Regions from separate parts of the Actinosynnema sp. NPDC020468 genome, predicted to be linked through region 1. Evidence: riboswitches for the same ligand, from Rfam matches in the RefSeq annotation. Region 1 holds a riboswitch; each other region holds the start of a gene.
The links. Region 1 has a riboswitch for glycine ahead of gcvT (glycine cleavage system aminomethyltransferase GcvT). Riboswitches for the same ligand answer to the same signal wherever they lie in the genome.
Positions count from the first base shown of each region.

Region 2: it holds a riboswitch for glycine, as region 1 does, so the genes downstream of both, gcvP (aminomethyl-transferring glycine dehydrogenase) here and gcvT (glycine cleavage system aminomethyltransferase GcvT) in region 1, are expected to answer to the same signal.
Region 3: it holds a riboswitch for glycine, as region 1 does, so the genes downstream of both, gcvH (glycine cleavage system protein GcvH) here and gcvT (glycine cleavage system aminomethyltransferase GcvT) in region 1, are expected to answer to the same signal.

Region 1 covers NZ_JBFAEO010000054.1:14,932-25,017, forward strand. Annotated here, with positions in the region: gene AB0G50_RS29970 (3-hydroxyacyl-CoA dehydrogenase NAD-binding domain-containing protein) at 1-1,187, opposite strand, end outside; gene AB0G50_RS29975 (acetyl-CoA C-acetyltransferase) at 1,187-2,389, opposite strand; gene AB0G50_RS29980 (GNAT family N-acetyltransferase) at 2,443-2,898, opposite strand; gene AB0G50_RS29985 (acyl-CoA dehydrogenase family protein) at 3,004-4,146, shown strand; gene AB0G50_RS29990 (CaiB/BaiF CoA-transferase family protein) at 4,147-5,271, shown strand; gene AB0G50_RS29995 (hypothetical protein) at 6,183-6,344, shown strand; gene AB0G50_RS30000 (helix-turn-helix transcriptional regulator) at 6,525-7,010, shown strand; gene AB0G50_RS30005 (hypothetical protein) at 7,197-7,565, shown strand; gene AB0G50_RS30010 (DUF3817 domain-containing protein) at 7,581-7,883, shown strand; glycine riboswitch at 7,947-8,039, shown strand; glycine riboswitch at 8,040-8,134, shown strand; gene gcvT (glycine cleavage system aminomethyltransferase GcvT) at 8,239-9,333, shown strand; gene glyA (serine hydroxymethyltransferase) at 9,347-10,086, shown strand, end outside.
Region 2 covers NZ_JBFAEO010000024.1:8,491-18,576, forward strand. Annotated here, with positions in the region: gene AB0G50_RS18555 (anti-sigma factor) at 1-176, opposite strand, end outside; gene AB0G50_RS18560 (anti-sigma factor antagonist) at 591-1,004, opposite strand; gene AB0G50_RS18565 (hypothetical protein) at 1,435-1,668, shown strand; gene AB0G50_RS18570 (CDP-alcohol phosphatidyltransferase family protein) at 1,986-2,576, shown strand; gene gcvH (glycine cleavage system protein GcvH) at 2,616-3,017, shown strand; gene garA (glycogen accumulation regulator GarA) at 3,131-3,586, shown strand; gene AB0G50_RS18585 (MerR family transcriptional regulator) at 3,583-4,272, shown strand; gene AB0G50_RS18590 (bifunctional nuclease family protein) at 4,417-4,890, shown strand; gene AB0G50_RS18595 (MerR family transcriptional regulator) at 5,393-5,959, shown strand; glycine riboswitch at 6,023-6,113, shown strand; gene gcvP (aminomethyl-transferring glycine dehydrogenase) at 6,266-9,157, shown strand; gene AB0G50_RS18605 (DUF3224 domain-containing protein) at 9,231-9,635, opposite strand; gene AB0G50_RS18610 (YafY family protein) at 9,699-10,086, shown strand, end outside.
Region 3 covers NZ_JBFAEO010000027.1:43,977-54,062, forward strand. Annotated here, with positions in the region: gene AB0G50_RS20350 (Gfo/Idh/MocA family oxidoreductase) at 1-860, shown strand, start outside; gene rdmE (aklavinone 12-hydroxylase RdmE) at 887-2,416, shown strand; gene AB0G50_RS20360 (MFS transporter) at 2,402-3,682, opposite strand; gene AB0G50_RS20365 (SSI family serine proteinase inhibitor) at 3,822-4,178, shown strand; gene AB0G50_RS20370 (glutathione peroxidase) at 4,218-4,703, shown strand; gene AB0G50_RS20375 (hypothetical protein) at 4,795-5,568, shown strand; gene AB0G50_RS20380 (L-serine ammonia-lyase) at 5,643-7,001, opposite strand; gene gcvH (glycine cleavage system protein GcvH) at 7,008-7,388, opposite strand; glycine riboswitch at 7,511-7,602, opposite strand; gene ald (alanine dehydrogenase) at 7,801-8,907, shown strand; gene AB0G50_RS20395 (hypothetical protein) at 9,204-9,386, shown strand; gene AB0G50_RS20400 (hypothetical protein) at 9,392-9,760, shown strand; gene AB0G50_RS20405 (ABC transporter ATP-binding protein) at 9,809-10,086, shown strand, end outside.

The DNA of each region.
Region 1 (10,086 bases):
GCGTTGCGCTCGGCGTCCGGCAGCACCCGGTTCTTCAGCTCGCGGTTCTCGAACACCGCCTCGATCACCAGGTCGCACCCGGCGAGGTCGGCGTCCGAGTCGGTGGGCGTGATGCCCGGGACGTCGTTCGCGCCGCGCTTCGCGCCCTCCACCGTCACGTCCTTGAGCACGACCTCGATGCCGGCCTTGGCCGACACCTCGGCGATGCCCGCGCCCATCATGCCCGCGCCCAGCACGCCCAGCTTCGCCACCTTGTACGTGTCCGAAGTGGACGGACGCGAACCACCGGCGGCGATCTCGTTGAGCTGGAACCAGAACGTGCCGATCATGTTCTTGGCGACCTGGCCGGACACCAGCTCCACGAAGTACCGGCCCTCGACCTGGAGCGCGGTGTCGAAGTCCAGCAACGCGCCCTCGACGGCCGCCGCCAGGATCCGCTCCGGCGCGGGGTACGCGCCGTGCGTCTTCTTGCTCAGCACGGCGGGCGCGGCGGCCAGCAGGCCGTACAGGTTCGGGTCGCCGACCCGCACGTCCGGCACGGTGAACCCGGGCTCGTCCCACGGCTGCACCGCGTCCGGGTGCGCCCGGACCCACTCGCGCGCCTTGGCCAGCAGCTCCTCGCGCGAGGACGCCAGCTCGTGCACGATCCCCGCCTGGAGCGCCCGCGCCGGCCGCAACTGCCTGCCCTCCATCAACAGCGGCAGCGCCGGCTGCACGCCGAGCAGCCGCACCAACCGCGTCACGCCACCGCCGCCGGGCAGCAGACCCAGCGTCACCTCGGGCAGCCCGAGCTTGATCCGGTCGTCGTCCAGCGCGATCCGGTGGTGCGCGGCCAGCGCGATCTCCAGGCCGCCGCCGAGCGCGGAGCCGTTGATCGCGGCCACCACCGGCCGGCCCAGCGTTTCCAGCCGGCGCAGCTGCCCCTTCATGTCCTCCAGGAACCCCAGCGCCCGCGCCGCGTTCTCCTTCGTGACGGTGACCAGCAGGTTCAGGTCGCCGCCCGCGAAGAACGTCTTCTTGGCGGAGGTGAGCACCACGCCGGTGATGTCGTCCTTCTCCGCCTCCAACCGGGCGACGGCCTCGCCCATGGCGGCGTGGTACTCGGCGTTCATCACGTTCGCCGAGCCGGACATGTCCATCGTGAGGGTGACGATTCCTTCGTCGTCCCGCTCGAAGTGGATAGCCATCAGACCCTCTCGATGATCGTCGCGATGCCCATGCCGCCGCCCACGCACAGCGTGGCCAACCCCCGGCGCAGGTCCCGGCGCTCCAACTCGTCCAGCAGCGTGCCGAGGATCATGGCTCCGGTCGCGCCCAGCGGGTGGCCCAGCGCGATCGCGCCGCCGTTGACGTTGACCTTCTCGTCGGGCAGGTCGAGGTCCCGCCGGAACTTCAGCACCACCGAGGAGAACGCCTCGTTGATCTCGAACAGGTCGATGTCCTCGACGGTCAACCCGGCCCGCGCCAACGCCTTGCGCGCGGCGGGCGCCGGACCGGTCAGCATGATCGTCGGCTCGGACCCGATCACGGCCGTCGCGACGATCCGCGCCCGCGGCGTGAGACCGAGCTCCTGCCCGGTGCGGGCGTTGCCGATCAGCACCGCCGCCGCGCCGTCCACGATCTGCGACGAGTTGCCGGGCGTGTGCACGTGCGCGATCCGCTCGACGGTCGGGTAGCGGTCGATCGCCACCGAGTCGAAGCCGAGGTCGCCGTGGAACTCGAACGCGGGCTTGAGCTTCCCGAGACCCTCGAGCGTGGTCTCCGGCCGGATCGCCTCGTCGTGGTCCAGCAGCACGACCCCGTTCCGGTCGACCACGGGCACCAGCGACCGGTCGAAGTAGCCCTTGTCGCGCGCCAGCGTCGCCCGTTGCTGCGAGCGCAGCGCGTACTCGTCCACGTCCGCGCGGCTGAAGCCCTCCAGCGTCGCGATCAGGTCCGCGCTCACGCCCTGCGGCACGAAGCGGGTGGTCAGGTTGGTCTCCGGGTCGGCCATCCACGCGCCGCCGTCCGAGCCCATCGGCACCCGCGACATCGACTCGACACCGCCCGCCACCACCAGGTCCTCGAACCCGGACGCCACCTTCGCCGCGGCGAGGTTGACCGACTCCAGGCCGGACGCGCAGAACCGGTTCAGCTGCACGCCCGCCGCCCGCACGTCCCAGCCGGCCACCAGCACGGCGGTGCGCGCGATGTCCGCGCCCTGCTCGCCGACCGGCGACACGACGCCGAACACCACGTCGTCCACCACCGAGGTGTCCAGGTCGTTGCGGTCCGCCAGCGCTTCGAGCACCCCGGCGGCGAGGGTGATCGGCTTCACGCCGTGCAGCGAACCGCGCTTCCCCCTGCCACGCGGCGTGCGCACCGCGTCGAAGATCAAGGCTTCGCTCATGTACTCCACGGTAACCACCGGCGCCGGCCTTTCCCATGACCGCCCGAAGTGACTTATCCGCTCAACCGCCAGGTCAGCACCTCGCCCTCGCCGGTGAACCCGAGCCGCGCGTAGAGCCGCCGCGCGCCCGGGTTCTCACCCAGCACGCGCAACCGCACGAGCGGCCGGCCGTGCTCGCGCGCCCACGCCAGCACGTCGGCCATCAGCGCCTCGCCCACGCCGCGGCGGCGGAACCCCGGTTTCACCCAGAGGGAGTAGACGTAGAGCACTTCGGGGTGCTCCTCCTGGGGCATGCCCGCCACCAGGCCGATCGGATCCGGGTGCCCCGGTTCGACCGCCACCACCTTCACGCCGGCGTCCGGGCCGAGCAGCCGCCGCCACTCGGCCTCGCCGTACTGCTCCTCGACGGCCAGTTTCGCCGGTGACCCCGCCGGGTCGGCGGCCAGCGCGGTCAACCGGACGTCGCGCCACACCGCCCAGTCCGACGGGGAGAGCCTGCGGATGTCCATGACCGGAGTGTCGCGCACACCCCTGACAATCGCGCTCACGAATACCGCCGGTTCTGACCCACCGCGTCATGGCGGGCCGGACCGGGCGGTGGGACCGTCGACCGCATGCCAACGCGCCGATCACCGTGGATGACCGACGACCTCGACCAGCTCCGCTCGCTGGCCAGGACCTTCCTCGAGAAGGAGGCCGCGCCGAACCAGGAGCGCTGGGCCGCGCAGAAGCAGGTCGACCGGGAGTTCTGGACCAAGGCGGGCGGGCTGGGGCTGCTGTGCCTGTCCGTTCCCGAGGAGTACGGCGGCGGTGGCGGCACGTTCGCGCACGAGGCCGTGCTGCTGGAGGAGCAGGCGCGGGTCGGCGACAGCTCGTGGGGCAACAGCGTGCACAGCGGGATCGTGGCGCACTACATCCTCGGCTACGGCTCCGAGGAGCAGAAGCGGCGCTGGCTGCCGAAGCTCGCGTCGGGCGAGTTCGTCGGCGCGATCGCGATGTCCGAGCCCGGCGGCGGGTCGGACCTCCAGAACATCCGGACCAAGGCGCTGCGCGCCGGCGACGAGTACGTGATCAGCGGCTCGAAGACGTTCATCACCAACGGCGCGCAGGCCGACCTGGTGATCGTGGTCGCCAAGACCGACCCCGGCCAGGGCGCCACGGGCATCTCGCTGCTGGTCGTGGAAACCACCGCGCCCGGCTTCCGGCGCGGCCGGGTGCTGGACAAGATCGGGCTGAAGGGGCAGGACACCGCCGAGCTGTTCTTCGACGACGTGCGGGTGCCCGCGTCGAACCTGCTCGGCGCCGAAGGGCAGGGCTTCGTCCAGCTGATGGAGCAGTTGCCCCAGGAGCGGCTGCTCATCGCGGTGGCGTCGGTCGCGGGCATCGAGGCGGCGGTGGACCTGACGCTCGACTACGTCAAGGACCGCACCGCGTTCGGCCGGGAGCTGATCAAGTTCCAGAACACCCGGTTCACGCTGGCCGAGTGCGCGACCGAGGCGCGGGTGACGCGGGCGTTCGTGGACGAGTGCGTGCAGTCGCACCTGGAGGGGCGGCTGGACGTGCCGACGGCGGCGATGGCGAAGTGGTGGGCCTCGGAGCGGCTGTGCCGGGTCGTGGACGAGTGCGTGCAGCTGTTCGGCGGCTACGGGTACATGACCGAGTACCCGATCGCGCGGGCGTGGGCGGACGCGCGCGTGCAGAAGATCTACGGCGGGACGAACGAGATCATGAAGGAAATCATCGCGAGGTCGCTCTAAATGGGCCCCCTCGAAGGGCTCCGGGTGGTCGAACTGGCGGGCCTCGCCCCCGCGCCGTTCGGCTGCATGGTGCTGGCCGACCTCGGCGCGTCGGTGGTGCGGGTGGACCGCGTGCGCGGCGGGTCGGCCGTGCCGGGCGACCTGCTCGGCCGCGGCCGCCGGTCGGTCGGCGTCGACCTGCGTCGTCCGGAGGGCGCCGAGGTGGTGCTCCGGCTGGTCGAGTCGGCGGACGTGCTGGTCGAGGGCTTCCGCCCGGGCGTCACCGAACGCCTCGGCCTCGGGCCGGCGCGGTGCCTGGCGCGCAACCCCGGCCTGATCTACGGCCGGATGACGGGGTGGGGCCAGACGGGCCCGCTCGCGTCGGCGGCCGGGCACGACATCGACTACATCGCGGTCGCGGGCGCGCTGGAGCCCATCGGGCGGGCGGGCGCGCCGCCCACCGTGCCGCTGAACCTGCTCGGCGACTTCGGCGGCGGCGGTCTGCTGCTCGCGATGGGCGTGCTGGCCGCCCTGTACGAGCGGTCGCGCTCGGGCCGGGGCCAGGTCGTGGACGCGGCGATGGTGGACGGCGCGGCGCTGCTGACCACGTTCGTGCACAGCATGGCGTCGTCCGGCGCGTGGCCGGGCGGCCGCGGCGGGAACCTGCTCGACGGCGGCGCCCCGTTCTACGACGTGTACGAGGCGTCGGACGGCGGTTTCGTCGCGATCGGCGCCCTGGAGGAGAAGTTCTACGCGGACCTGGTCGCCCTGCTGGACCTGCCGCCCGACCTCCCGGACCGCAACGACCCGAGCACCTGGCCCCACCTCCGCACCCTGATCGCCGCCGCCGTGGCCACCCGCCCGCGCGACGAGTGGGCCGCCCTGGCCGCCGGCCGCGACGCCTGCCTCGCCCCCGTGCTGACCCCGCGGGAAGCACCGTCCCACCCCCACAACCAGGCGAGGTCGACCTTCGTGGACATCGCCGGCATCCCCCAACCCGCACCGGCACCCCGCTTCGCCCGCACCCCGGCCGCGGTGCCCGCCCCGCCGCCGAGGCAGGGCGAGCACACCGCGGAGGTCCTGGCGGAGGCCGGCTACGCGGAGGCCGAGGTCGACGCGCTTCGTGCCGCGGGCGTGGTGGCCTGACACCGGGACGCCGAGGGTTGGCCGGTCGTCCGACCTGACGCCTCCGGTCGGGTCGCGGCCGCCGGGGCCTCCCGCCCGGGGAAGGCGCCGTGCGGGCGGGGGGTTCGGGCTGCTCGCCGGCCGCTCCGGACCCGGGTCGCGCACGCTCGCGGTCGCCTGTGGTGACGGTGCCCCGGGTGCCGCGCTACGCCGGTGGTCGGCCTCGTGGGTCGGCGCGCCGCGGCGGGGTGGTCTGGACTGCGGGGGCGGTGTGCCGGGCCCGCGCGCGGTGGTCGCGTGTCCACGCTGGTCCGGCGGGTGGCGGTGGGGCGGAATCCGGGGTCGGGTGTCCGGAAGGCGGCGGTTGTCGCGTTCCGCCGGGAAAATCCGAGGCCGATTCGGTTCCGGGCCGTCGGGACGGGGTGGGGCGCGGGCTCCGGCGGGTGGGGCCGCCCACTCGATCGGGACCACTCGTTCGGGAGGCCGGGTGCCCCGAGCCGGGGACCGCACCCCGGCGGAAAAAGGGATTGGTCTGGTGAGGATTGGTCTGAAAAAGGGCGCAACAAAGCGGTGAAGGTGTCGCCTGAAATGGTGTCGGCCTTCATTGACCACGGTCACGCGGTGTGGTGGGTGCCGCGCAACTGGGTGACAGGGCCTGGAGAGAAGACGGTGGTGCGGCACCTCGGGGTTCGTGCGGGGAGGTGAGCGATGTGCTCGTACCCACAGCATCGACGGACGGCGGCCTGTTCTTGATCGTCCGTTCGGGTGACGCCGGCGCTCGCTCGGCGTGGCAGCGTGCTCCGACATGCGGCCGGACGTGGGATGTCGGCGGTTCGAGGGTTGTCATCCGGGTGAATGGGGGACCATGGCGGGTGACGAGGCACGCCTCGACGCGCCCAACCGGCACCTGTCAACGGACGGAGAGGCATTCAGTGAACCTCAAGAAGGTGGTGACGCTGGCGGTCGTCGCGCTGGTGTTGTTCTTCCTGATCACCCAGCCCGACCAGTCCGCCCAGGCGGTCAAGGCGGCCCTCGGCGGGCTGCGGGACGGCGCCGAGTCCATCCTGACGTTCGTCCGCAGCCTCTTCGCATAGGTGTTCGACGGCCGGGGTCACCCACGGTGGTCGGGGGCCGCCGGCGTTGCACCGTATGGGTGGAATGAGGGCTATAACGCCCTGGTAACAGGGTTTTGGCCGAACAAGGGTCTAGCGGTTGTCGGTACCCGCTAATACGGTGCGCTGCATTGGCTGATCTTCGACCGACGAGGAGGCAGAATGGTCGAGGACTCCGGAGTCGACGAGCTGCTGCGGCAGTGGGCGGCTGAGCGCTCGGACGACGCCGAGCTGCAAGAGGTGAACCGGATCAAGGACGCGTGGCTCGCCGAGGCCCCGCCGTCACCGGGGATCCCCGTGCAGCGGGCGACCGGCGGCAACCGCGGGGTGATGCGGGTCGAATCCGCGGACCCGGCGTACGTCGTGGCGATGAGGAAGCGGGCACCCGAGGTGCCCGAGGTCCTCCTCGCGGCCGCCGCCAGCTACTGGCAGCTGGTGGGCGACCTGACGGAGGCGGAAGCGTGGTGGGACGCGGGCATCAGCCCGTTGGACCAGCGCGCGCTCGACTACCGGGCGGCCGGGCTGAGCCCCGCCGACCTCGGTCGACGTCTCGGACCGATGACGGTGCTCCAGCACCTGCGTCGGGGCAGTGCGGCGGCCTGGTGTGTGGCCAGGTTGCAGAGGCAACGCCGGGACGGCGTGGCCTAGCGGGAACGAGTTCGGGGACGACCCGAGGGCTCCGCCGTCAAGGGAGCCCCAGGGCCGGCAAGGGGAGTGGGCTCTTGGCGCCGCAACCGGGAGCCCCAGTCCCGAAGGGGATGCCGCGCGGATGATCGCGCGGCCGTCCTGACGCGGGTGGTCGGGTGCTCGACCCCGCGAAGTACGATCGAGGGCATGGGCAGCGCCGTCGTCACCCCCAAGCGGGTCGGTATCGCGGTCGTGTGCCTGCTCTCGCTGGCCGTCTGCTGCGGCCTCGCCTACTGGCAGTGGGAGCGCTTCTCCGAGGCCGGCGGCACGTTCCAGAACCTCGGCTACGTCTTCCAGTGGCCCCTCTTCGGCCTCTTCCCGGCCTTCATGGTGTGGCGCATCCGCCGGTTGGACGCCCGGAACAAGGCCCGCATCGCCCAGGAGCCGGTGGCCGAGCCCGTGACCCCGCCCGTTACCGTGGCACCCGTCGGATCACCCGCGCACGACGACGAGGACGACGAGCACGCGGCCTACAACCGCTTCCTCGCGGCACTCCACGCGCGGGACACGCGGTGAGGTGAAGGTAGGGCGATGAGCGGTGCGCTGAGCCGGTTCAGGTTCATGGCTTACGTGGTGGGTGTCGGCCTGCTGGTGCTCGTGGCCGCGATGTTCGTCAAGTACCTCGGCGGCAACTCCGGGATGATGGCCGTCGTCGGTCCGGTGCACGGCTTCCTCTACGCCGTCTACCTGGTGCTGACCGTCGACCTGGCGCTCAAGTCCCGCTGGTCGATCAAGGGCACGGCCCTGGTCCTGCTGGCCGGCACGATTCCGTTCGTGTCCTTCTACGCCGAGCGCAAGGTCGTGGAGAGCGTCCGCGCCGACCGCGCGCTGTGAGCCGCCGGTTGACCGCCGACCCCGGCACGCCTAGCGTCTGGGCCACCAACTGAACACGGCCGTCGATGTCGCGCGGGAGAGTCCCCTGGAGAGCAGGGGCGCCGAAGGAGCAACTCCTCCCCGGAATCTCTCAGGCACAGCTACCGCCCGACGAAGGCAACTCTGGAAAGCAGGCGCAAGCCTCGCCCACGGTGCAAGCCGCTGCCCGAACGCAGCGGCGAAGCTCTCAGGCTCATGACAGAGGGGGAGGCTCGCTCTCGACGAGGAGTCTCCGATGGACCGTGTCATCCTTCGTACCGGCAGACCGGCCGCACAGGTCGGTCGCACTGCCGTGCGCCCACCAGGGAGGAACCCCGTGGAAAGCCGTCGGACGCCCTTGCACGCCGAGCACGAGGCGCTGGGCGCCCAGTTCACCGACTTCGCGGGCTGGCGGATGCCCCTGCGCTACGAGAGCGAACTGGCCGAGCACCACGCGGTCCGCACCTCGGCGGGCCTGTTCGACCTGACCCACATGGGTGAGATCGTGCTCACCGGCCCCGAGGCGGGCAAGGCGCTGGACTACGCGTTGGTGGGCCACTCGTCCGCGATCGGCGTCGGCCGCGCCCGCTACACCATGATCTGCGAGGCCGACGGCGGCGTGGTGGACGACCTGATCGTCTACCGGCTGGGCGACCAGGAGTTCCTGGTCGTCGCGAACGCCTCCAACGCCGCCGTGGTGCACGAGGCGATCGTGGCGCGGGCGCAGGGCTTCGACACCGAGGTCGCCGACCGCTCGGCGGACTACGCGCTGCTCGCGGTGCAGGGCCCGGCGTCGCTCGCGATCCTGGAGGGCCTCACGCCGACCGACCTCGGCACGGTCAAGTACTACGCGTCGTACCGGTCGCAGGTCGCGGGCCGCCCGGTGCTGCTGGCGCGCACGGGCTACACCGGCGAGGACGGCTTCGAGCTGTTCACCGCGCCCGCCGACGCGCCGCACGTGTGGCGCGCGCTGCTGGAGGCGGGCGCCGCGCACGACCTGAGGCCGGCGGGCCTCGGCTGCCGCGACACGCTGCGCCTGGAGGCCGGCATGCCGCTGTACGGCAACGAACTCGGCCTCGACCGCACCCCCTTCCACGCCAACCTCGGTCGCGTGGTGAAGTTCGACAAGCCGGGCGACTTCGTCGGCCGGGAAGCGCTGGAGAAGCTCGGCGACGTCGACACCACCCTGGTCGGCCTCACGACCACCTCCCGGCGCGCGCCGCGGCACGGCTACCCCGTGCTCGACGCGGAGGGCACGCCCATCGGCGAGATCACCAGCGGCGCGCTGTCGCCCACGCTGGGCTACTCGGTCGCGATGGCGTACGTCACCAAGGCGAACGCCCAGCCCGGCACGCAGTTGTCCGTCGACGTCCGTGGCAGGCGCGAACCGGTCGAGGTCGTCGCACTGCCGTTCTACAAGCGCAACTCTTAAGGGAGCCTGGACCATGTCGGAGCACTTCAACACCTCCCTCGCGGAGTTCGACCCGGAGGTCGCGCAGGCGGTGGCCGCCGAGCTGGGCCGGCAGCAGAGCACGTTGGAGATGATCGCCTCGGAGAACTTCACCCCGGTGTCGGTGCTCGAGGCGCAGGGCTCGGTGCTCACCAACAAGTACGCCGAGGGGTACCCGGGTCGTCGCTACTACGGCGGCTGCGAGCACGTCGACGTGATCGAGCGGCTGGCGATCGAGCGGGTCAAGGCGCTGTTCGGCGCCGGTTTCGCCAACGTGCAGCCGCACTCGGGCGCGCAGGCCAACGCGTCCGCCATGTTCGCGCTGCTCCAGCCCGGCGACACGATCCTCGGCCTGGACCTCGCGCACGGCGGCCACCTGACGCACGGCATGCGGATCAACTTCTCCGGCAAGCTGTACAACGTCGTGCCGTACCACGTGTCCGATGTGGACGGTCTGGTGGACCTGGCCGAGGTCGAGGCGCTGGCGCAGGAGCACCGGCCGAAGCTGATCGTGGCGGGCTGGTCGGCCTACCCGCGGCAGCTGGACTTCGCCGAGTTCCGCCGGATCGCCGACTCGGTGGGCGCGTACCTGATGGTGGACATGGCGCACTTCGCCGGCCTGGTGGCGGCGGGGCTGCACCCGAGCCCGGTGCCGCACGCGCACGTCACGACGACGACGACGCACAAGACGCTCGGCGGCCCGCGCGGCGGCGTGATCCTGACCAACGAGGCCGA
Region 2 (10,086 bases), on a different contig from region 1:
TCGTCCACCGCCAGCTTCAGGTCTTCGATCGAGTCGAGGTCGAAGTCCTGGCGCATCGCGATGTCGGCGGCGACTGCCCGCACGATCGACAGCTGCGTGGGATCGGCGGCCATCCGCAGTTCCACCCCGGCCAGGCCGTTCTCCGACTCGCCGCTCTGCGGCTCCGTGTGCGACACGCTCACCTCATCGTCCGTTCTGTCTCAGTGGTGCTGAAGCTATCGATACCCGAACCGATTGCCGCTCACACGTGTAGGCGGGGCGTGTGACGGGAAAACTGACAGGTGCACCACCCGGAGGGCCGGGGAACCGCCCGCTCGCGGTCGAGCCGGGCACGCCCGCCGGCCGGTCCGGCGCGGGAGAACGGGGACGGGGCGTCCGCCGACCGCTCGCCGACGGACCCGACCGCCCGGCTCCCGCGAGGAGCCGGACGACCCCGCGGCGACGTGCGCGCGACGGGAACGGCGAGGACCGGATCGGGGTGCTGCCCCACCCGGTGCCGGTGGACGATCGGGCGCGCGGCCGGGGGAGGACGCCCCGCGGCGCGCGCCGGCGGAAGTCGACCAGGTCGTGGACCTGGCGCCGCACGTCGACTACTGGGCGTCGGCGGCGAGCGCGTCGTCCACCGAGTCGTGCACGCTGAACACGTCGCCGAGGCCGGTCGCCTCCAGCGGCCTGATGACCGCCCGCTTCACCGCCACCACCCGGAACGCCGCGTCGCGCCGCCTGCTGTGCTGGGACGCCTCCACGAGCACCGCGAGGCCGGCGGAGCCGAGGAAGCTCACGCCGGACAGGTCGAGCACGAACGTGGTGCTGGACTCCAGGTGCTCCAGCACCCCCGCGCGGAGTTCGGGCGCGGTCACCATGTCGATCTCCCCGGCCACCGCGACCACCGCGACGCCTTCGGCCACCTGACGGACGGTGATGTCGATCTGCCCGGAACGCTGGGTGGGCGCGGCGGGCTCGGCTCCGGTCGTCGCCACGACGTTCGGATCCTGAACCGTCACTGGGTCTCCTCATTCGGCTCGGTACCGCTGGGTGGGGAGCCCGGGCGTATGGGTGTCCGCGCGCGACGCAGCGTAGCGGCACGAAAGCCCGCAGGCCGGAACTCCCCGGCGCGGCTGTTGGCTCAACCGCTGCGCCACCCACCGTACGGAGCCCCTCGGGACATCACAAGCACGCGGATGGCGTCATGATCAGTTGCAGTGTAGTCGGACGTGCGACGTGCGGCGGGTGACGCACGGTGAACGGTTTGCGCGACGCTCACCCGGATACACCTGAGGTGTGACCCCGGTGCAACTCACCGATCGATCGGGTCCGATGGGCGAGACATCCCGGAAATCGACAGGTGTCGCGCGCCACAGTCCCGCAGAATGCTCCCGTGTCGGGGTTAACGCCGCGAAGGCCGCGCGCGACACCCTGTACGGAGGGATTCACATGAGCACCAGAACGGAAACCGAGGCCGAACCCGCGAAGCGCAGGGCGGCGCGTGCCGGCTCGACCGGCGCGGGAACGCTGCCCACAGCCCCGTGCAGCGTGGTCTGGAGCAAGGGCCACGCCTACGTCCTCGAAGGTTTCCGCGCCCGCTGGGTAGGCGTGGACGACCGCGGTCGACCCCAGGCCCTGACCGGCGACGAACTACAGCGCCGGGGCTGGTCCCGCACCCGCTGACCACCCGCGGGCCCATCCGGTCGGACCTCTGGGGTGGTCCGCCCGGCCGGCGCGCGACCCCTGACCGAGCTGAGCGCCCGCGCGTGCCGCGGTCGACCGGCCGAAATACGCGGTCCGGTGCTGAATCGTGCTTTCCTGCGCTTTCGCGCCCGTTTTCGACACCTGTCGGAAACACCGGCGAAACGTGGTCGACCCGGGTTCACCGCCGGTGAGTGGTGAACCCGGGACGGGTGAGCGGATTCGCCGTCCCGGGTGAATTCCCGCTGCCCGGACGGCCGGCGGTCCCCGCACCCCGGTCGACCTCTAGAGTTCGCCCCGTGGCTACCCACGAGCCCGCCGACCGGTGGCTGACCATCCCCAACGCGCTCAGCGTGCTGCGGCTCCTCGGCGTGCCGCTGTTCCTCTACCTGCTGCTCGGCCCGCACGCCGACGGCTGGGCGGTCGTCGTCCTGGTCGCCGCCGGCCTGTCCGACTGGCTGGACGGCAAGATCGCCCGCTGGCTCGACCAGATGAGCAGGCTCGGCGCGCTGCTCGACCCCGCCGCCGACCGCCTCTACATCCTCGCCACGCTCGTCGCGTTCGTGGTCCGCGACATCGTGCCGCTGTGGGTGGTCGTGGTGCTCGTCGGCCGCGAGGTCGTGGTGGGCGCGTGCCTGCCGGTGCTGCGCGCCCGCGGCTACGGCCCGTTCGAGGTCAGCTACCTCGGCAAGGGCGCCACGTTCAACCTGCTCTACGCCTTCCCGATCCTGCTGCTCGCCCAGGGCACGTCGACGGCGGCGCAGATCGCCCGGCCCATCGCGTACGCCTTCATGGTGTGGGGAGGCGCGCTCTACCTGTGGTCGGGCGCGCTCTACGTCTACCAGTTCGTGCTCGCGCTGCGCCGAAGGCCGGGGGTGGCGGCCGCCTGACGGGGTCGTGGGAGGATTCGGCGGCGAAGATCCACCGTCATGAAGGAGCGCACCGCGGTGATTCCCGAGGAGCTGAAGTACACCGAGGAACATGAGTGGGTGCTGCGCACAGGTGACGACACCGTGCGCATCGGCATCACGGACTACGCCCAGTCCCAACTCGGCGACGTCGTGTTCGTCCAGCTCCCCGAACTCGGCGAGCAGGTCGGCGCCGGTCAGACGCTCGGCGAGGTCGAGTCGACCAAGAGCGTCTCCGACATCTACGCGCCGCTCGCCGGTGAGGTCGTCGCCCGCAACGACGCGCTCGACCAGGAACCCGACCTGGTCAACACCGACCCGTACGGTGAGGGTTGGATGATCGAGCTGCGGCTGAACGACCCGGCCGCGGTCGAGGACCTGCTCGACGCCGTCGCGTACCAGGAGTTGGCGGCGCAGGGGTGACGTCGATCTTCCGGCGGCTCTTCGGTCGGAGGGGGAGCCGCTCCTCAGAGGCCAGCTCGGGCACGATAGGTTCTAGCGGTCCCGACGGTTCCAGCAGCAGGAGGAGAGCTCAGGTGAGCACGAACGACGGGCCAGGCGTTCCGCCCGAGCAGGGCCCGGAGCGGACCTCCGTTTTCCGGGCCGACTTCCTCGCCGAGGTCGAGGGCGCAGAGGCCCCCGCCGGTGAGCCGGCCGTCGCCGGTGTCGACGCGCTGCCGGCCGGGTCCGCCCTGCTGGTGGTCAAGCGCGGTCCCAACGCGGGTTCGCGGTTCCTCTTGGACCGCGACACGACCAGCGCGGGCCGGCACCCCGACAGCGACATCTTCCTCGACGACGTGACGGTGTCCCGCCGGCACGCCGAGTTCCGCCGCGAGGGCGGCGAGTTCGTGGTGATCGACGTGGGCAGCCTCAACGGCACCTACGTCAACCGCGAGCCCGTCGACCAGGCGGTGCTCGCCAACGGCGACGAGGTCCAGATCGGCAAGTTCCGCCTCGTGTTCCTGACCGGTCCGGGCGCCGGGGGGCAGTGACCGCGGCCGGGCGGTCGCAGCGCGGGGGGTTGAGCATCGGAGCGGTGCTCTCGCAACTCCGCGCGGACTTCCCGGACGTGACGATCTCCAAGATCAGGTTCCTGGAGTCGGAAGGTCTGGTCCGCCCGGCACGAACGGCATCGGGGTACCGCCAGTTCACCTCCGCCGACGTCGAACGTCTGCGGTACGTGCTGGCGGCCCAGCGCGACCGGTACCTGCCGTTGAAGGTCATCAAGGAGCAGTTGGACGGCGCTCCGGACGCTCCGCACCCGGTCGGTGCGGAGCAGTTCGGCGCCCCGACCTCGCGCGTGACGCGGGACGACCTGGTCACCCGGGCCGGCATCGAGCCCGGCGTGCTGGCCGAGCTGGAGCGCTTCGGCCTGGTGAAGCCGGGTCCCGCGGGGTGGTACGACGGCGACGCGGTGCAGATCGCGACGACCGTGCGGGCGTTGGCGCGGCACGGTGTGGAACCGCGCCACCTGCGGCCCTTCCAGGCCGCGGCGGACCGCGAGGTCGGGTTGGTGGAGCAGCTGGTGGCACCTTTGTCCCGGCAGCGCGACCCGCAGTCGCGGGCCCGTGCCGAGGAGGTCGTCCGGGAGCTGGCGGCGCTGTCCGTAACGCTGCACACACTCCTGGTCAAAGTGGGTCTTCGCGAGGCCGTCGCGAACCGCGTTTCGCCCAGGTGAACAGGTGTCCGCATGCTGATCCCGGCTACCCGGGCGGTTGCGCAGAAGGCCCGCTTGGCGGGTAGCGTCGGAGATGTGGGTGGGGGATCCTCGTGAGGTAGCGGGGACGCCAGAATTTCAGCGCGCTGAGGGAGGCGAGACCCGATGAGCGAAATGCGTGTCGTCGGTGTGCGGGTGGAACTGCCCGCGAACCAGCCGATCCTGCTGCTGCGCGAAACCGAGGGCGAACGCTACCTGCCGATCTGGATCGGCTCGGTGGAGGCGACGGCGATCGCCCTGGAGCAGCAGGGTGTCCGGCCCGCGCGGCCGTTGACCCACGACCTGCTCAAGGACGTGATCGGCGCGCTCGGCCGGCAGTTGGAACAGGTCCGGATCACCGACCTCCAGGAGGGGACCTACTTCGCCGAACTCGTCTTCGACGGCGACATCCGCGTGTCGGCCCGGCCGAGCGACTCGGTGGCGCTGGCGCTGCGGATCGGGGTGCCGATCCACGCCGAGGAGAGCGTCCTGGCGGAGGCGGGTCTGATCATCCCCGACGAGCAGGAGGACGAGGTCGAGAAGTTCCGGGAGTTCCTGGACTCGGTCTCGCCGGAGGACTTCCGCGGCGCGGACACCTGAACCGCCGCGCGACCTCGACCGGCCCCGTGCACCGCGAGCCCTGACGGCTCCCGTCGGGGCCGTTTCGCGTTTCCGGGTGTCGGGGTGGTCGCGGGTGACGCGCGGTGGTCGACCGGACGGCTCGACGTGCCCGGAGGAGGTCTCGGGGTCGCGTTCACCACGAGGGGTCGGGTTTCGGCCGCGAAGTGAAAGCCGGCCCCTCGTGGTGTGTGCGGTGAGTTGTGGATCAACCCCGTGTGCCACCCCCTGGTGTCACACTTCTGGATTACACAACGTCAACGGTGCTGCGCTAAACGATCACTAAACGCCACCCGAATGGGCTACGTCAGACGGCTTCCTCAACCTCAACCTGAGGTTGAGGTAAGACACGCCCAGCGAGTCGCGTTGACCCGGCCCCTACCCGGTCTTACCGTCGAGCTCAGGTGAATCGGCACGGTGTCATTCGTAGAGCACCGAGGTCGCTTCACGCCGGTCGGCGAGACCGGGTCGAGGGGAGGCAGGCGTGGTCGAGGAAGCGCGCATCCGGGCCGGCACCGGCGAACAGGGTGAGCTGTTCCCGGACTCCTCGCTGCCGGACGAGCTCGTCGGGTACCGCGGGCCCGCCGCGTGCCAGATCGCGGGCATCACCTACCGCCAGTTGGACTACTGGGCGCGCACGGGACTGGTCAACCCGACGATAAGGAGTGCGCACGGCTCGGGGAGCCAACGGCTGTACTCCTTCAAGGACATCCTGGTGCTCAAGGTCGTCAAGCGACTCCTGGACACCGGCGTGAGCCTCCAGAACATCCGCGTCGCGGTCGACCACCTGCGCAGGCGCGGCGTGCAGGACCTGGCCCGGATCACGCTCTTCAGCGACGGCACCACGGTCTACGAGTGCACGTCGCCGGAGGAGGTCGTCGACCTGCTCCAGGGCGGTCAGGGCGTGTTCGGCATCGCGGTCAGCGGCGCGATGCGGGAGATCAGCGGCACCATCCACGACTTCCCGGCCGAGCGGGCCGACGGCGTCGTGCTGGAGGAGACACCGGACGACGAGCTGTCCCGCCGCAGGCGCACCCGCGCGACCGGCTGAGATCCGCGTCGCGCCGACAACCTCGGAGCCCGAGCCGCCGGGTAGGATCGGCGGGTAGTCGCTTTACCCCGCGCGGGAGAGTCCGAGCCCGTCTCGGCGCCGAAGGAGCAACTCCTCCCCGGAACCTCTCAGGCACACGAACCGCGCGGGTGAGACGCCTCTGGAAAGTGGGCCGGGCAACCGACCCCGCCGACGGTGCAAGCCCGGTCCCGGCCGGGTGAAGCTCTCAGGCGCCCGTGTCGGGCGGAAGACAGAGGGGGAGGGCAACGGCAGGAGTCTGTCCGCAGCCCCCCGAAAGGCGCCCCCATGACGCAGGACCGCATCCCTCTCGCCGCGCTCGAACACGGCACCCCGTTCGCGGACCGCCACGTCGGGCCGCGGCCCGCGGAGCTGGCCCGGATCCTCGACGTGATCGGCGTCGGCTCGCTGGAGGAGCTGGCCCAGCGCGCGGTGCCCGAGTCGATCCGCGTGCGCGACCTGGTGCTGGACCTGCCCGCGCCCGCCACCGAGACCGAGGCGCTGGCCGAGCTGCGCGCCCTCGCGGCCCGCAACCGGCCGATGACCCAGATGATCGGCCTGGGCTACTACGGCACCACCACGCCGCCGGTGATCCGCCGCAACGTGCTGGAGAGCCCGGCCTGGTACACGGCCTACACGCCGTACCAGCCGGAGATCTCGCAGGGTCGGCTGGAGGCGCTGCTGAACTTCCAGACCGTCGTCGGCGACCTGACCGGGTTGCCGCTGGCCAACGCGTCGATGCTGGACGAGTCCACCGCGGCGGCCGAGGCGATGACGCTGGTGCGCCGCGCCGGCCGGTCCAAGTCGGCCCGGTTCGTGGTCGACGTCGACACGCTGCCGCAGACGCTCGCGGTCATCGAGACCCGCGCCGAGCCGCTGGGCATCGAGATCGTCACCGCCGACCTGTCCCAGGGCCTCGAGGGGCTCGGGCTGGGCGGCGACTTCTTCGGCGTGCTGCTGTCCTACCCCGGCGCGTCCGGCGTCGTGCGGGACCAGGCCGGGCTGATCGAGGAGATCCACAAGGCGGGCGCGCAGGCGGTCGTGGTCGCGGACCTGCTGGCGCTGACGCTGCTGCGCGCGCCGGGTGAGATCGGCGCGGACGTCGTCGTGGGCACCACCCAGCGGTTCGGCGTGCCGATCGGGTTCGGCGGGCCGCACGCGGGCTACATGGCCGTGCGCCAGGGCCTGGAGCGGCAGCTGCCCGGCCGGCTGGTCGGCGTGTCGGTCGACGCGGACGGCTCGTTGGCCTACCGGCTCGCGTTGCAGACCCGCGAGCAGCACATCCGCCGCGAGAAGGCGACCTCGAACATCTGCACCGCGCAGGTGCTGCTGGCGGTGATCGCGTCGATGTACGCGGTCTACCACGGCCCGGACGGCCTGCGGAACATCGCGACCCGGGCGCACCGGATGGCGACCGTGCTGGCCGCCGGCCTGTGCGAGGGCGGCGTGGACGTCGTGCACGGCGAGTTCTTCGACACCGTGCGCGCGCACGTCGAGGGCCGGGCGGCCGACGTCGTCGCGGCGGCGCGGGACCTGGGCGTGAACCTGTGGCAGGTCGACGCGGACCACGTGCAGATCGCGTGCGACGAGACGACCACGCGCGGGCACCTCGAGTCGGTGTGGAAGGCGTTCGGCGTCACCGTGTCCGACGTCGACGGGCTGGACGGCGACACCGCCGACGGCATCCCGACCGACCTGCGCCGCACCACGGAGTACCTGACCCACCCGGTGTTCCACGCGCACCGCTCGGAGACCGCGCTGCTGCGCTACCTGCGGTCGTTGTCGGACAAGGACGTCGCGCTCGACCGGAGCATGATCCCGCTGGGCTCGTGCACGATGAAGCTCAACGCGACGGCCGAGATGGAGCCGATCACCTGGCCCGAGTTCGCCGACCTGCACCCGTTCGCGCCCGCGTCCGACGCCGAGGGGATGCTGTCCCTGATCGGCGACCTGGAGGGGTGGCTGGCCGAGATCACCGGGTACGACGCGGTGTCGTTGCAGCCCAACGCGGGCAGCCAGGGCGAGTTCGCCGGGTTGCTGGCGATCCGGGCCTACCACCGGTCGAACGGCGACTTCGCGCGCGACGTGTGCCTGATCCCGTCGTCGGCGCACGGCACGAACGCGGCGTCGGCGGTGATGGCCGGGATGCGCGTGGTGGTCGTGAAGTGCGACGACGCGGGCAACATCGACGTGGACCACCTGAAGTCGACGGTCGTGGAGCACCAGGACGACCTGGCCGCGATCATGATCACCTACCCGTCGACGCACGGGGTGTACGAGGACACCGTGCGCGAGGTGTGCGGCTGGGTGCACGACGCGGGCGGCCAGGTGTACGTGGACGGTGCGAACCTGAACGCGCTGATCGGCCTGGCGCAGTACGGGAAGTTCGGCTCGGACGTGTCGCACCTGAACCTGCACAAGACGTTCTGCATCCCGCACGGCGGCGGCGGCCCGGGCGTCGGCCCGATCGGCGTCCGCTCCCACCTGGCGCCGTTCCTGCCGAACCACCCGTTGCAGCCCTCCGCCGGCCCGGCCTCGGGCGTCGGCCCGATCGCGGGCGCGCCGTGGGGTTCGGCGTCGATCCTGCCGATCTCGTGGGCGTACGTGCGGATGATGGGCGCGGACGGTCTGCGGCGGGCGACGTTGACGGCGGTCGCGGCGGCGAACTACGTGGCGCGGCGGCTGGACGAGCACTTCCCGGTCCTCTACACCGGCGAGGGCGGTTTCGTGGCCCACGAGTGCATCCTGGACCTGCGGGCGTTGACCAAGGCGACGGGCGTGACGGTGGACGACGTGGCGAAGCGCCTGGCCGACTACGGTCTGCACGCGCCCACGATGTCGTTCCCGGTCGCGGGCACGCTGATGGTGGAGCCGACGGAGTCCGAGGACCTGGCCGAGATCGACCGGTTCATCGACGCCATGATCGCGATCCGGCACGAGATCGACCTGGTGGGCGCGGGCGAGTGGCCGGCCGACGACAACCCGCTGCGCAACGCGCCCCACACGGCGGCGTCCGTGACGACGGGCGAGTGGACCCACCCGTACAGCCGCGAGGTGGCGGTGTTCCCGGCGGGCACGTCGTCGTCCCCGAAGATCTGGCCTCCGGTCCGCCGCATCGACGGCGCGAAGGGCGACCGCAACCTGGTCTGCTCCTGCCCGCCGATCGAGGCGTACAGCTAGGCACGCGGATCTGCTCGGCGCCCGTTCCCCTCTCCGGGGAGCGGGCGCCGCCGCGTTCCACGCCCCGGACGGACTAGGCGAGGTCGTAGTCCAGGGTGTAGCGGCCCGGTTCGCCGTGCAGCCAGGTGAGGCGGCCGGTTCCGGTGGTTCCGGTCAGGTCTCCCGTGGCGCCGACGATGGTGAAGGTGCCGTCGGCGACGCCGTTCGCGTAGCCGCCGTCGTGGTGCAGGACGAGGGTTCCGGTGCGGCCGGCCAGGGTTCCCGTGACGACCTCGAAGCCGATCGACGTGCAGGTGTCGTCGGTCGGGTAGTGCATCAGGAACCTGGTTTCGGCGGTTCCCTCCAGGTCGCCCGCCCACGTCGACGTCATGCCGCCCGTCGTCTGCTTCGGGGCTTTCGTTTCGTCGTAGTTGCGGCCGTCCCAGGTGTGCTCGTCCCAGGACTTCATCTCGGCGGTGCCGGTGGCGTGCGTGGTCATGGGTGTGAGGGTGCGCCGAGGTGACTGACACCGCCTGTCAGGTTCGAGGGGACAATCGGCGGTATGCGTGCGAGCCGGTTGCTGTCGGTCCTGCTGCTCCTCCAGGCGCGGGGGCGGATGACCGCGCGGGAGCTCGCCGACGAGCTCGAGGTGTCCGTGCGGACGGTCTACCGGGACGTGGAGGCGCTCGGGAGCGCGGGCGTGCCGGTGTACGCCGAGCGCGGACCGGCGGGCGGTTACCGGCTCCTCGACGGGTACCGGACGCGGCTCACCGGATTGACCGGGGACGAGGCCGGGTCGTTGTTCCTGGCCGGGTTGCCCGGGCCGGCCGCGGAACTCGGGTTGGGCGCGGTGGTCGCGGCGGCGCGGCTCAAGGTGCGGGCGGCGCTGCCGCCGGAGTTGCGGGAGCGGGCCGACCGGATCCAGGAGCGGTTCCACCTGGACACGCCGG
Region 3 (10,086 bases), on a different contig from region 1:
CGGTGGACCTGCTGTGGGACCGCGCGGCCGAGTTCGCCCTGGTGGTGGTCACCACGCCGAACCGGTTCCACGCCGCGCACGCGCGTCGGGCGTTGGAACTCGGGCTGGGCGCGGTGGTCGACAAGCCGTTCGCCGCGACCGCCGCGCAAGCCCGTTCGCTGGTCGCCCTGGCCGCGGAACGGGACCTGCTGCTCGCGCCGTTCCACAACCGCCGGTGGGACGGCGACTTCCGCACCGCGGCCCGGTTGATCGAGTCCGGGACGCTCGGCAAAGTTCACCGGTTCGAGTCACGGTTCGAGCGCTGGCGACCGGCCGTCAAGGACAGTTGGAAGGAGTCGGCGGACCCGGCGGACCTCGGTGGGATCGAGTACGACCTCGGCTCCCACCTGGTGGACCAGGCGGTGGCGCTGTTCGGCCGGCCGACGTCGGTGCACGCGGAGTTGCGCGTGCTGCGGCCGGACGCGCTCGCGCACGACGACTTCTTCGTCGCGCTGACCCACGCCGGCGGCACCGTGTCGCACCTGTGGGCGTCGGCGCTGGCGGCGGACCCGGGTCCCCGGTTCCGGGTGCTCGGCGACCGGGGCGGCTACCTCAAGCACGGGCTCGACCCGCAGGAGGACGCGCTTCGGGCGGGCGAGGTGCCCGGCGGTCCGGGCTGGGGCGAGGAGCCGGAGGCGGCCCGGGGCACCGTCCTCGGCCGTCCGGTGCGCACCGAGCCGGGCGCGTACCAGGAGTTCTACCGGGCCGTCGCCGCAGGTCGCAGCCCGGTTCCGGCCCAGGACGCGATCACCGGGCTCGAGGTGCTGGAGGCGGCGGCGCGGTCGGCGCGCACGGGTCGCGTCGTTCACCTTGATTCCTAAGTCTCTTAGCTTCTAAGATTTCAGGCATGGGAGAGGACAGGCAGGTAGAGGTACTGGTGGTGGGCGCGGGGCTCGGCGGGTTGTCGACCGCGCTGTTCCTGGCCCGACTGGGGGTCGACGTCCTGGGCGTCGCCAAGCACGGCGGCACGTCGCCGCACCCGAAGGCGACCGGCCAGACGCACCGCACGATGGAGCTGTACCGGGTGGGCGGCGTGGCCGACGCGGTACTGGAGGGCAGCACCGGGGTGTCCGCCGGCATCGTGATCAAGGTGGCGGAAAGCCTGCGGGGTCGGGTGTTCCACACGATCGTGCACGAGGCGGACGAACTCGACGTCGGGTTGAGCCCGGAGCGGTTCGGCATGACGAGCCAGGACTTCGCCGAGCCGGTGCTGCTGGCCCGGGCCCGGGAACTCGGCGCGGACATCCGGTTCCGCACCGAGCTGCGGTCGTTCGAGCAGGACGCGACCGGGGTCACCGCGGTGCTGCTGGACCGCGAGACCGGCGTGGAGCAGCGGGTCCGGGCGCGGTACCTGGTCGGCGCGGACGGCCACCGCGGCCCGGTCCGCGAGGCGCTGGGCATCGCGCGGCGGGGGCGCGGCCCGCTGGCGCACCACGTCGGAGTGGTGTTCGACGCCGAGCTGTCCGAGCACATCGCCGCCGACAAGGGGACGCTGTACTACCTGCGGAACCCGGCGTTCACCGGCGCGTTCGTGGCCACGAACACCATGCGCCGCAACGTGTTCACCGTGGAGTACGACCCGGCGCGCGGCGAGTCGCCCGCGGACTTCCCGCCCGAGCGGTGCGTGGAGCTGCTGCGGGTGGCGACCGACGTGCCGGACCTCGAACCCTCCATTGTGGACATCACGTCCTGGGAGATGGCCGCGTGGCTGGCCGACTCGTTCCGGTCCGGCCGGGTGTTCCTGGTCGGCGACGCGGCCAAGGTGACCCCGCCGACCGGCGGCCTGGGCGGCAACACGGCGGTCGGCGACGGGTACGACCTGGCGTGGAAGCTCGCGGCGGTGCTGCGCGGCGAGGCGGGCGAGGCGCTGCTCGACACCTACGAGGCCGAGCGCCGACCGTACGCGAAGCTGGTGGTGGACGGGTCGTTCCACAACTACGTGCAGCGGATGGCCCCGCACCTGGCCGGCCCGGACGTGCCGGACGCGATCGACCCGACGACGCTCGTGCTCGGCTACCGGCACCGGTCCACGGCCGTGCTGGCCGAGGACGACGACCCGGCGTTCGCCGAGGACCCGTTCCACGCCACCGGCCGACCCGGCTACCGGGTGCCGCACGTGGTGGTGCGGCACGCCGGCCGTGAAGTGTCCACCGTGGACTTCACCGGCGGGTGGGCGCTGCTGACCGCGGACCCGGCGTGGGAGGACGCGGAGGTGCGGGTGGCCGTGCTGGAGGGTGACCTCGACCGGTTGGGCGTCGGCGCGCACGGCGCGTCCCTGCTGCGGCCGGACGGCGTGGTGGCGTGGCGGTGCGCGGAGCTGCCGGCCGACCCGGCGGGCGCGGTGTCCCGGGCGTTGGACGCGCTACTGTCCCGCTGACGCGGGCGCCTGCTCGCGGCGGAGCGTCTCGCCGATCGCGAGCAGGCACACCGTGCTGATCACCGCGCCGCCCACCAGGTACGCCGACACCGACCACGAGCCGCCGTGCGCCAGGCCGAGCAGCCACTGCGCGAGGAACGGCGACAACCCGCCGCCCAGCACCGCGCCGAGCTGGTAGCTCGCCGACACGCCGCTGTAGCGGACCCGGGCGCCGAACAGCTCGGCGTAGTAGGCGGGCATGGGTCCGAACAGGGCCGCGGAGCCGGCGAACGCGACGGTCAGCGCGACCACCGGCCGGCCCGCGTCCAGCAGCCAGAACAGCGGGAACGCCCACACCGCCAGGAAAACCGCGCCGGCCAGCATCACCGGCAGCCGCCCGACCCGGTCGGAGAGCCTGGCGAAGACCAGGATCGCCACCGCCTGCGCGGCCGAGCCGACCAGGCCCGCGGTGAGGAGTTCGGACCGGGGCAGGCCGAGCTGCTTCGTGCCGTAGGACACCGCGAACGTCGCGATGACGAACACGAACATGGTGAAGCCCAGGTTCACTCCCGCTCCCAGCAGCACCCGGCGCCACGCGGTCCGCAGCACCTCGACGATGGGCAGCCGCAGCGCGCCGCGCTCCCGGGTGACCTCGCGGAACACCGGGCTCTCCTGCACCGAGAGCCGGACGTAGAGGCCGACGCCCACGAGCACCAGGCTGAACAGGAACGGCAGCCGCCAGCCCCAGTCCGGGAACGCGTCGCCGGAGATCGCGGTGGACAGCCCCATCATCGCGTTGGCCAGCAGGAGGCCCAGCGGCGAGCCGAGGAACGTCCAGCTGCCGTACCAGCCGGTGCGACCCGGCGGTGCGTGCTCGACGGTCATCAGCGTCGCGCCGCCCTGCTCGCCGCCGAGGAAGAAGCCCTGGACCACGCGCAGCAGCACGAGCAACAGCGGCGCGGCGACGCCGAGGGTGTCGTAGGTGGGCAGGAGGCCGATGAGCGCCGTGCACAGGCCCGTGGCGCCGAGGGTGAGCACGAGCATCGCGCGCCGGCCGACGCGGTCGCCGAAGTGGCCGATCACCACGCCGCCGAGTGGTCTGGCGAGGAATCCCGCCCCGAACGTGGCGAGCGCGAGCAGGGTGCCCACCCTCGGGTCGAAGGACGGGAAGAAGAGCTTGTCGAACACCAGCGCGGACGCGGTGCCGTAGAGCAGGAAGTCGTACAACTCCACCGCGTTGCCGACCGAGGAGGCGAACGCGACCCTGCGCACGGTGTCGGACCCCATCCACCGACCTTGGCGCGACGATCTTGGTACCGGCCCGTGTCGTGACTCACATCACACTCGTCCGGGTGGGCATTCGGGACTTCACACGATGCGGTGAGCGGGCTGGAACGGGGCTGCCCCGCAGGTCAGGGTGGGGGTCATGGGCGTACTTCCGTTGGTCGCGGCGCTCGCCGCGCTGGTACCGAGCACCTCCGTCCCGGCCGAGTCGGGATTCCTGTTGGCCCTCAACCGGTCGAGCACGATCCGGGTGGTGAACCTGGACTGCTCGCCGCCCGGCGGGTCGCACCCGCGCGCCGAGGAGGCGTGCGCCGAGCTGGCGCTGGCGAACGGCTCGTTCGACCAGCTGGGCACCGAGGGCGTCGCGTGCACGATGGAGCTGAACCCGGTGACGGTGCGGGCCATCGGCCACTGGCGCGGCGAGACCCGGCGGTTCCTCAAGACCTACTCGAACTCGTGCGTCCTGGAGGCGGCGACCGGCACGGTGTTCAAGTTCTGATCTTCACCCGGTCGCCGGGCGACTCGTAGCCTGGGTGTCATGAGCATCCACGACATCCCGGTGTCCACCCTGTCGGGCGAGCCGTCGAGCCTGGGTTCCCTGCGCGGCAAGGCGGTGCTGGTGGTGAACGTCGCGTCGCGGTGCGGCCTGACGCCCCAGTACGCCGGCCTGGAGCGGTTGCAGGAGCGGTACGCCGCGCGCGGTTTCTCGGTGGTCGGGTTCCCGTGCAACCAGTTCGCCGGGCAGGAGCCGGGCACCGCCGAGGAGATCGCCACGTTCTGCTCGACCACCTACGGGGTGAGCTTCCCGCTGTTCGAGAAGATCGACGTGAACGGCCCGGAGCGCCACCCGGTGTACGCGGAGTTGACCGCCGCCGCCGACCAGGACGGCGAGGCGGGCGACGTGCAGTGGAACTTCGAGAAATTCCTGCTGTCGCCCACCGGGGAGATCACCGCCCGGTTCCGGCCGCGCACCGAGCCCGAAGACGAGGTCGTGCTGAAGGCGATCGAATCCGTGCTGCCGTAATCGCGTTATCACCCGATCGTGTGAGACCGCCCGGATAACACCGGGCACCCATTTCCCGAAAAACGGCGTACACCGACCGAGGACGTGCGCCATGGCCTCTCCACCGGCACCGCACCACCCGTTCCCCCCGGCCGCGCCCGCGCACCCGACGAAGTTCGCGGGCCTGGCCGTGGCGGCCCTGGTCCTCGGCGTCACGGGCCTGGTCTGCTCCCTCGTCCCCCTGCTGAACATCCTCACCGCCGTGGGCGCGCTCGTCGGCGCGGTCCTGGGGATCATCGCCCTGGCCGGCACCCGGCGAGCGATGGCCGCGATCGCCGTGGTGCTGTGCGTCGTGGCGATCGTGGTGTCCGTGATGGTCCAGTCCGCGCTGGTCAACACCCTGGACGGGGCCGCGGACAGCGGCACGGTCACCCCGGCGAGCGCCTCGGCCCGGGCCGAAGGCGTCGTCGCCCCGCCGCCCGCCGCCCGGAGGGCGCCGACGTGGGGCGAGCGCTACACGTGGCCCGGCGGCCTGGCGGTCGAGGTCGCCGCCCCGACCACCTGCACCCCGGGCCGCTACGCCGCGCCGTCGGACGTGACCAGGGCGGCGAAGGTCGCGATCACCGTGGTGAACGGCTCCGCGAAACCCTTCGGGACGGCCGTTCTGACGATCGGGGTGGACGCCCAGTTCAACGGCCGCAAAGCCGACTCGATCTTCGACCTGGACGGCCCCTGCGACACCGACTTCGAATCCACGACGGTGCTGCCGGGAAAGTCCTACACCTACCAGGTCTCCTTCGCGGTGACCGCCGAACCGGGCGAACTCCAAATAGCCCTGCAACCGGACTTCGGCTCCGGGAAGGCGATCTTCGTCGGCCAGGCCTGAGCCCGCCGCGAGAAAGCCCCCCGCCGCGCGCTCGGGCGCGGGACGGGGGGCGTCGCGAAATCAGGACCTGGGAATCAGCACTCGATGACGTTCACCGCGAGACCGCCGCGGGCCGTTTCCTTGTACTTCACCTTCATGTCCTTGCCGGTTTCGCGCATGGTCTTGATGACCTTGTCCAGCGACACGAAGTGCGAGCCGTCGCCCCGCAGCGCCATCCGCGCCGCCGTGATCGCCTTGATCGACGCCAGCGCGTTGCGCTCGATGCACGGGATCTGCACCAGTCCCCCGATCGGGTCGCACGTCAGGCCGAGGTTGTGCTCCATCGCGATCTCCGCCGCGTTCTCGACCTGCTCCGGCGTGCCGCCCAGCACCTCGGCCAACCCGCCCGCCGCCATCGAGCACGCCGACCCGACCTCGCCCTGGCACCCGACCTCGGCGCCCGAGATCGACGCGTTCTCCTTGAACAGCACGCCGATCGCGCCGGCCGTCAGCAGGAACCGCACGATGCCGTCGTCCGACGCGCCCGGCACGAACCTGGCGTAGTAGTGCAGCACCGCCGGCACGATCCCGGCCGCGCCGTTCGTCGGCGCCGTCACCACCCGGCCGCCGGCGGCGTTCTCCTCGTTCACCGCCAGCGCGAACAGCGTCACCCAGTCCATCACCCGCAGCGGGTCGGTCGCGTAGTGCTCCGAGGCCAACCGCGCGTGCATCTCCGCCGCGCGCCGCCGCACCTTCAGACCACCCGGCAGCTCGCCGGTCTCGACGCACCCCTGCGCCACGCACTCCTGCATGACGCCCCAGATGCGCAGCAGCGACGAGCGCACCTCGGCCTCCGGCCGCCAGGACAGCTCGTTCGCCAGCATCACCTCGCTGATCGACAGGCCGTGCTCGCGCGTGCGCGCCAACAACTCGTCCCCGGTCCGGAAGGGCAGGGCGAGCGGGGTGGTGTCGGGCTTGATGCGGTCGGCGCCGGTCGCGGTCTCGTCCACCACGAAGCCGCCGCCGACGGAGTAGTACACCGCCGAGTCGACCACCGCATCACCCGAGTAGGCGGCGAAGCTCATCCCGTTCGGGTGCAGCGGCAGCGACTTGCGGCGGTGCATCACCAGGTCGGTGTCTTCGCGGAACGCGATCTCCCGCACGCCACCCAGCAGCAACCGGCCCGTCGCCCGGATTTCGGCCACCCGCCGCTCGGCCTCCCGGGGGTCGACCTCCTCCGGCCGGTGACCCTCCAGACCCAGCAGCACCGCCTTCGGGCTGCCGTGACCATGTCCGGTTGCACCGAGTGAGCCGAACAGCTCCACATGCACCCGGTCGACTGAATTCAGAGGCAATCGATCGATGAACATGGTCGCGGCTCGCATCGGGCCGACCGTGTGGGAACTGGACGGCCCGATACCGATGGAGAACAGGTCGAAGACGCTGATCGCCACGGCCGCTCAGCTCTCGGTCAGTTCCGCGTACTTCGCGGCGGTGAGCAGGCCCTGCGCGTCGGTGACGGTGACCTTGAACAGCCAACCCTCGCCGTACGGGTCGTCGTTGATCGCCGACGGGTCGTCCCCGACCGCGGTGTTGACCTCGACCACCTCGCCGCTGACCGGCGCGTACAGGTCGCTCACCGACTTGGTCGACTCGAGCTCGCCGCACACGTCGCCGGACTGCACGACCGTGCCGACCTCGGGCAGCTGCACGAACACGATGTCGCCCAGCGAGGACGCGGCGTAGGAGGTGATGCCCACCGACACGGGCTCCTGGGTGCCCGGCACCCAGTCGACCCACTCGTGCTCGGCGGTGTACAGCAGGTGTTCGGGAAAGGTCACGGCAGCGCTCCCTGACAGGTGGGTTCCAGGTCCCCTGCTCTGTCCTGGGACCTGAGAGCTTCACCGCATCGTCGCGGCTTGCACCGTGGGTGCGCGCCGCGGGGCACGCTTTCCAGAGTCGCCTCGCCCGCGCGGTTCTCGCTGCCTGAGAGTGTGCGGGGTGCTTGCTCCTTCGGCGCCCCGGTCGTGCCGAGGACTCTCCCGCGCGGGTTCCGGCGCAGGTGGGCGCCGCGGCCGATGTTCAGTTGGAGTGACCCGAACGCTAGGTGCCGACCACGACGGGTGTCAACGCGCGGCGGCCCTTGTTCACCTCGCACAAACGCGGACCTCGCCGTTCGTGCTCCCGGCACGATGACAGGGCGCACCGGGTACCCGACCTTTGGCGTACCGAGTAGGAGCGAAGGAGCCCACCGTGCGGATCGCAGTTCCCCGCGAGATCAAGAACCACGAGTACCGCGTCGCGCTGACCCCCGCGGGCGCCCACGAGCTGTCCTCCCGCGGGCACGAGGTGTTCGTCGAGGCCGGCGCGGGTCTGGGCTCGGCCATCACCGACGAGGAGTACCTCGCCGCCGGCGCCAAGGTGCTGGCCACCGCGGACGACGTGTGGGCCGAGGGCGACCTGGTGCTCAAGGTCAAGGAGCCCATCGCGGTCGAGTACCCCCGGCTGCGCAAGGGCCAGGTGCTGTTCACCTACCTGCACCTCGCCGCCGACCTGCCGCTGACGCGGGCGCTGCTGGACTCCGGCACCACGGCCATCGCCTACGAGACCGTGCAGACCGCGAACGGCGCGCTGCCGCTGCTGGCACCGATGTCCGAGGTCGCGGGCAGGCTCGCGCCCCAGGTCGGCGCGTTCTCGCTGATGAAGCCCTCCGGCGGGCGCGGCGTGCTGCCCGGCGGCGTGCCCGGCGTGCACCCGGCGCGGGTCGTGGTGATCGGCGGCGGCGTGGCGGGCCTCAACGCGGCCACCATCGCCGTCGGCCTCGGCGCGGACGTGGAGATCCTCGACACCAACGTGGACCGCCTCCGGCACATCGACTCGCTGTTCCAGGGCCGGCTGCGCACCGTCACGTCCAACCGCTACTCGGTCGACCAGGCCGTGCGCGAGGCGGACCTGGTGATCGGCGCGGTGCTGGTGCCCGGCGCGAAGGCGCCCAAGCTGGTGAGCAACGAGCTGGTCGCGCAGATGAAGCCGGGCTCGGTGCTCGTGGACATCGCGATCGACCAGGGCGGCTGCTTCGCCGACTCGCGGCCGACCACCCACGCCGACCCGACCTACCAGGTGCACGACTCGGTCTTCTACTGCGTCGCCAACATGCCCGGCGCGGTGCCCCGCACGTCGACCTACGCGCTGACCAACGTCACGCTGCCGTACGCGGTCGCGTTGGCGGACAAGGGATGGCGTGCCGCGCTGGCCGCCGACGCCGCCCTGGCGCCCGGCCTCAACGTGCACGAGGGCCTGCTGACCAACGAGCCGGTCGCGCAGGCGCACGAGCTGGAGTTCACGGCCTTCGAGAGCTGATCGCCGCAACAGGAAAGGGCCGCCCGCACAACCGCGGGCGGCCCTTTCAACGTGAGGCGGCCCGCTCAACCAGCCTGGGGGTCACTGGGAGCGGGCCGCGTGGCCAATCTTAGCCGGGAACGGGGTCCGCTGCCCAGGCGCGGGGGTCGAGTCGTGGCCAATTCTTCACCGCGTCAGGGCACGTTCCGTGGTTGTGCCTCAAGCAAACGAGTGAATTCGCGTCGTAACGGGTCAGTCACGACACGGTCTCGACCGATGCCTCAGGCAGACCTTCCGCCGCAGGGATCGGAGCGCTCATGGCACACCCGCAGGGCTGGATCGACTGCCACGACCCGTTCGGCCGAGACCGGTCGGTGACGGTGGTGGTGGAGGACGACCGGGTGCTGCTCGTCGCCCCGCCCGGCGAATCGGCTGTGATGTCGGTCACCCAGACCCGTCGGTTGCACCGCCTGCTCGACCAGGCCGCGGACCGGATGTGATCGGGGTGGACGAAGCGCTCCGCGCCGCCGTGCTGCGCCGGCTGGCCCACCTGGACGAGGTCGCCGAGAGCGGCGAGGCCGACGCGCTGGTGCCGCTGGCGCGCTCCGAGATCCACCGGCTCGCCGACGGCTGGCGGCTGCTGTTGACCGTGCACCAACCGGATCCGGACAGCCGGTGCCTCGCGTGCGTCGGCGTGCTGCGGCACAAGCGGTGGCCGTGCCAGGTGTGGACGATGGCGCACCAGCACCTCATCGGCGAGGGCGTGCCGCACCGCGAGCGCAGGCGACCGCTGCGCTACCCGTTCGGACGTGTCACCACCACCCGGGATCTACCGGAGGTGACGCGGAAACCACGACACGCCCGACCCGAGTGATCCGCCTAGGGCAGGATGACCCCCGGTAGGAGCACTCGGGAGGGACGCGTGCACGACGGCAGTGGCCGCATCGTGGTGCAGAACTTGACCAAGCAGTTCGGTCCGGTCGCAGCGGTGCAGAATCTGAGCTTCACGGTGGAACCCGGTTCGGTGACCGGCTTCCTCGGTCCGAACGGCGCCGGCAAGACGACGACCCTGCGCATGCTGCTCGGGCTGGTGACGCCGACCGCGGGCATCGGCCTGATCAACGGGCGCCCGTTCCACCAGCTCGGCAACCCGGGTCGGGTCGTCGGCGCGGTGCTGGAGGCGCAGGGGTTCCACCCCAA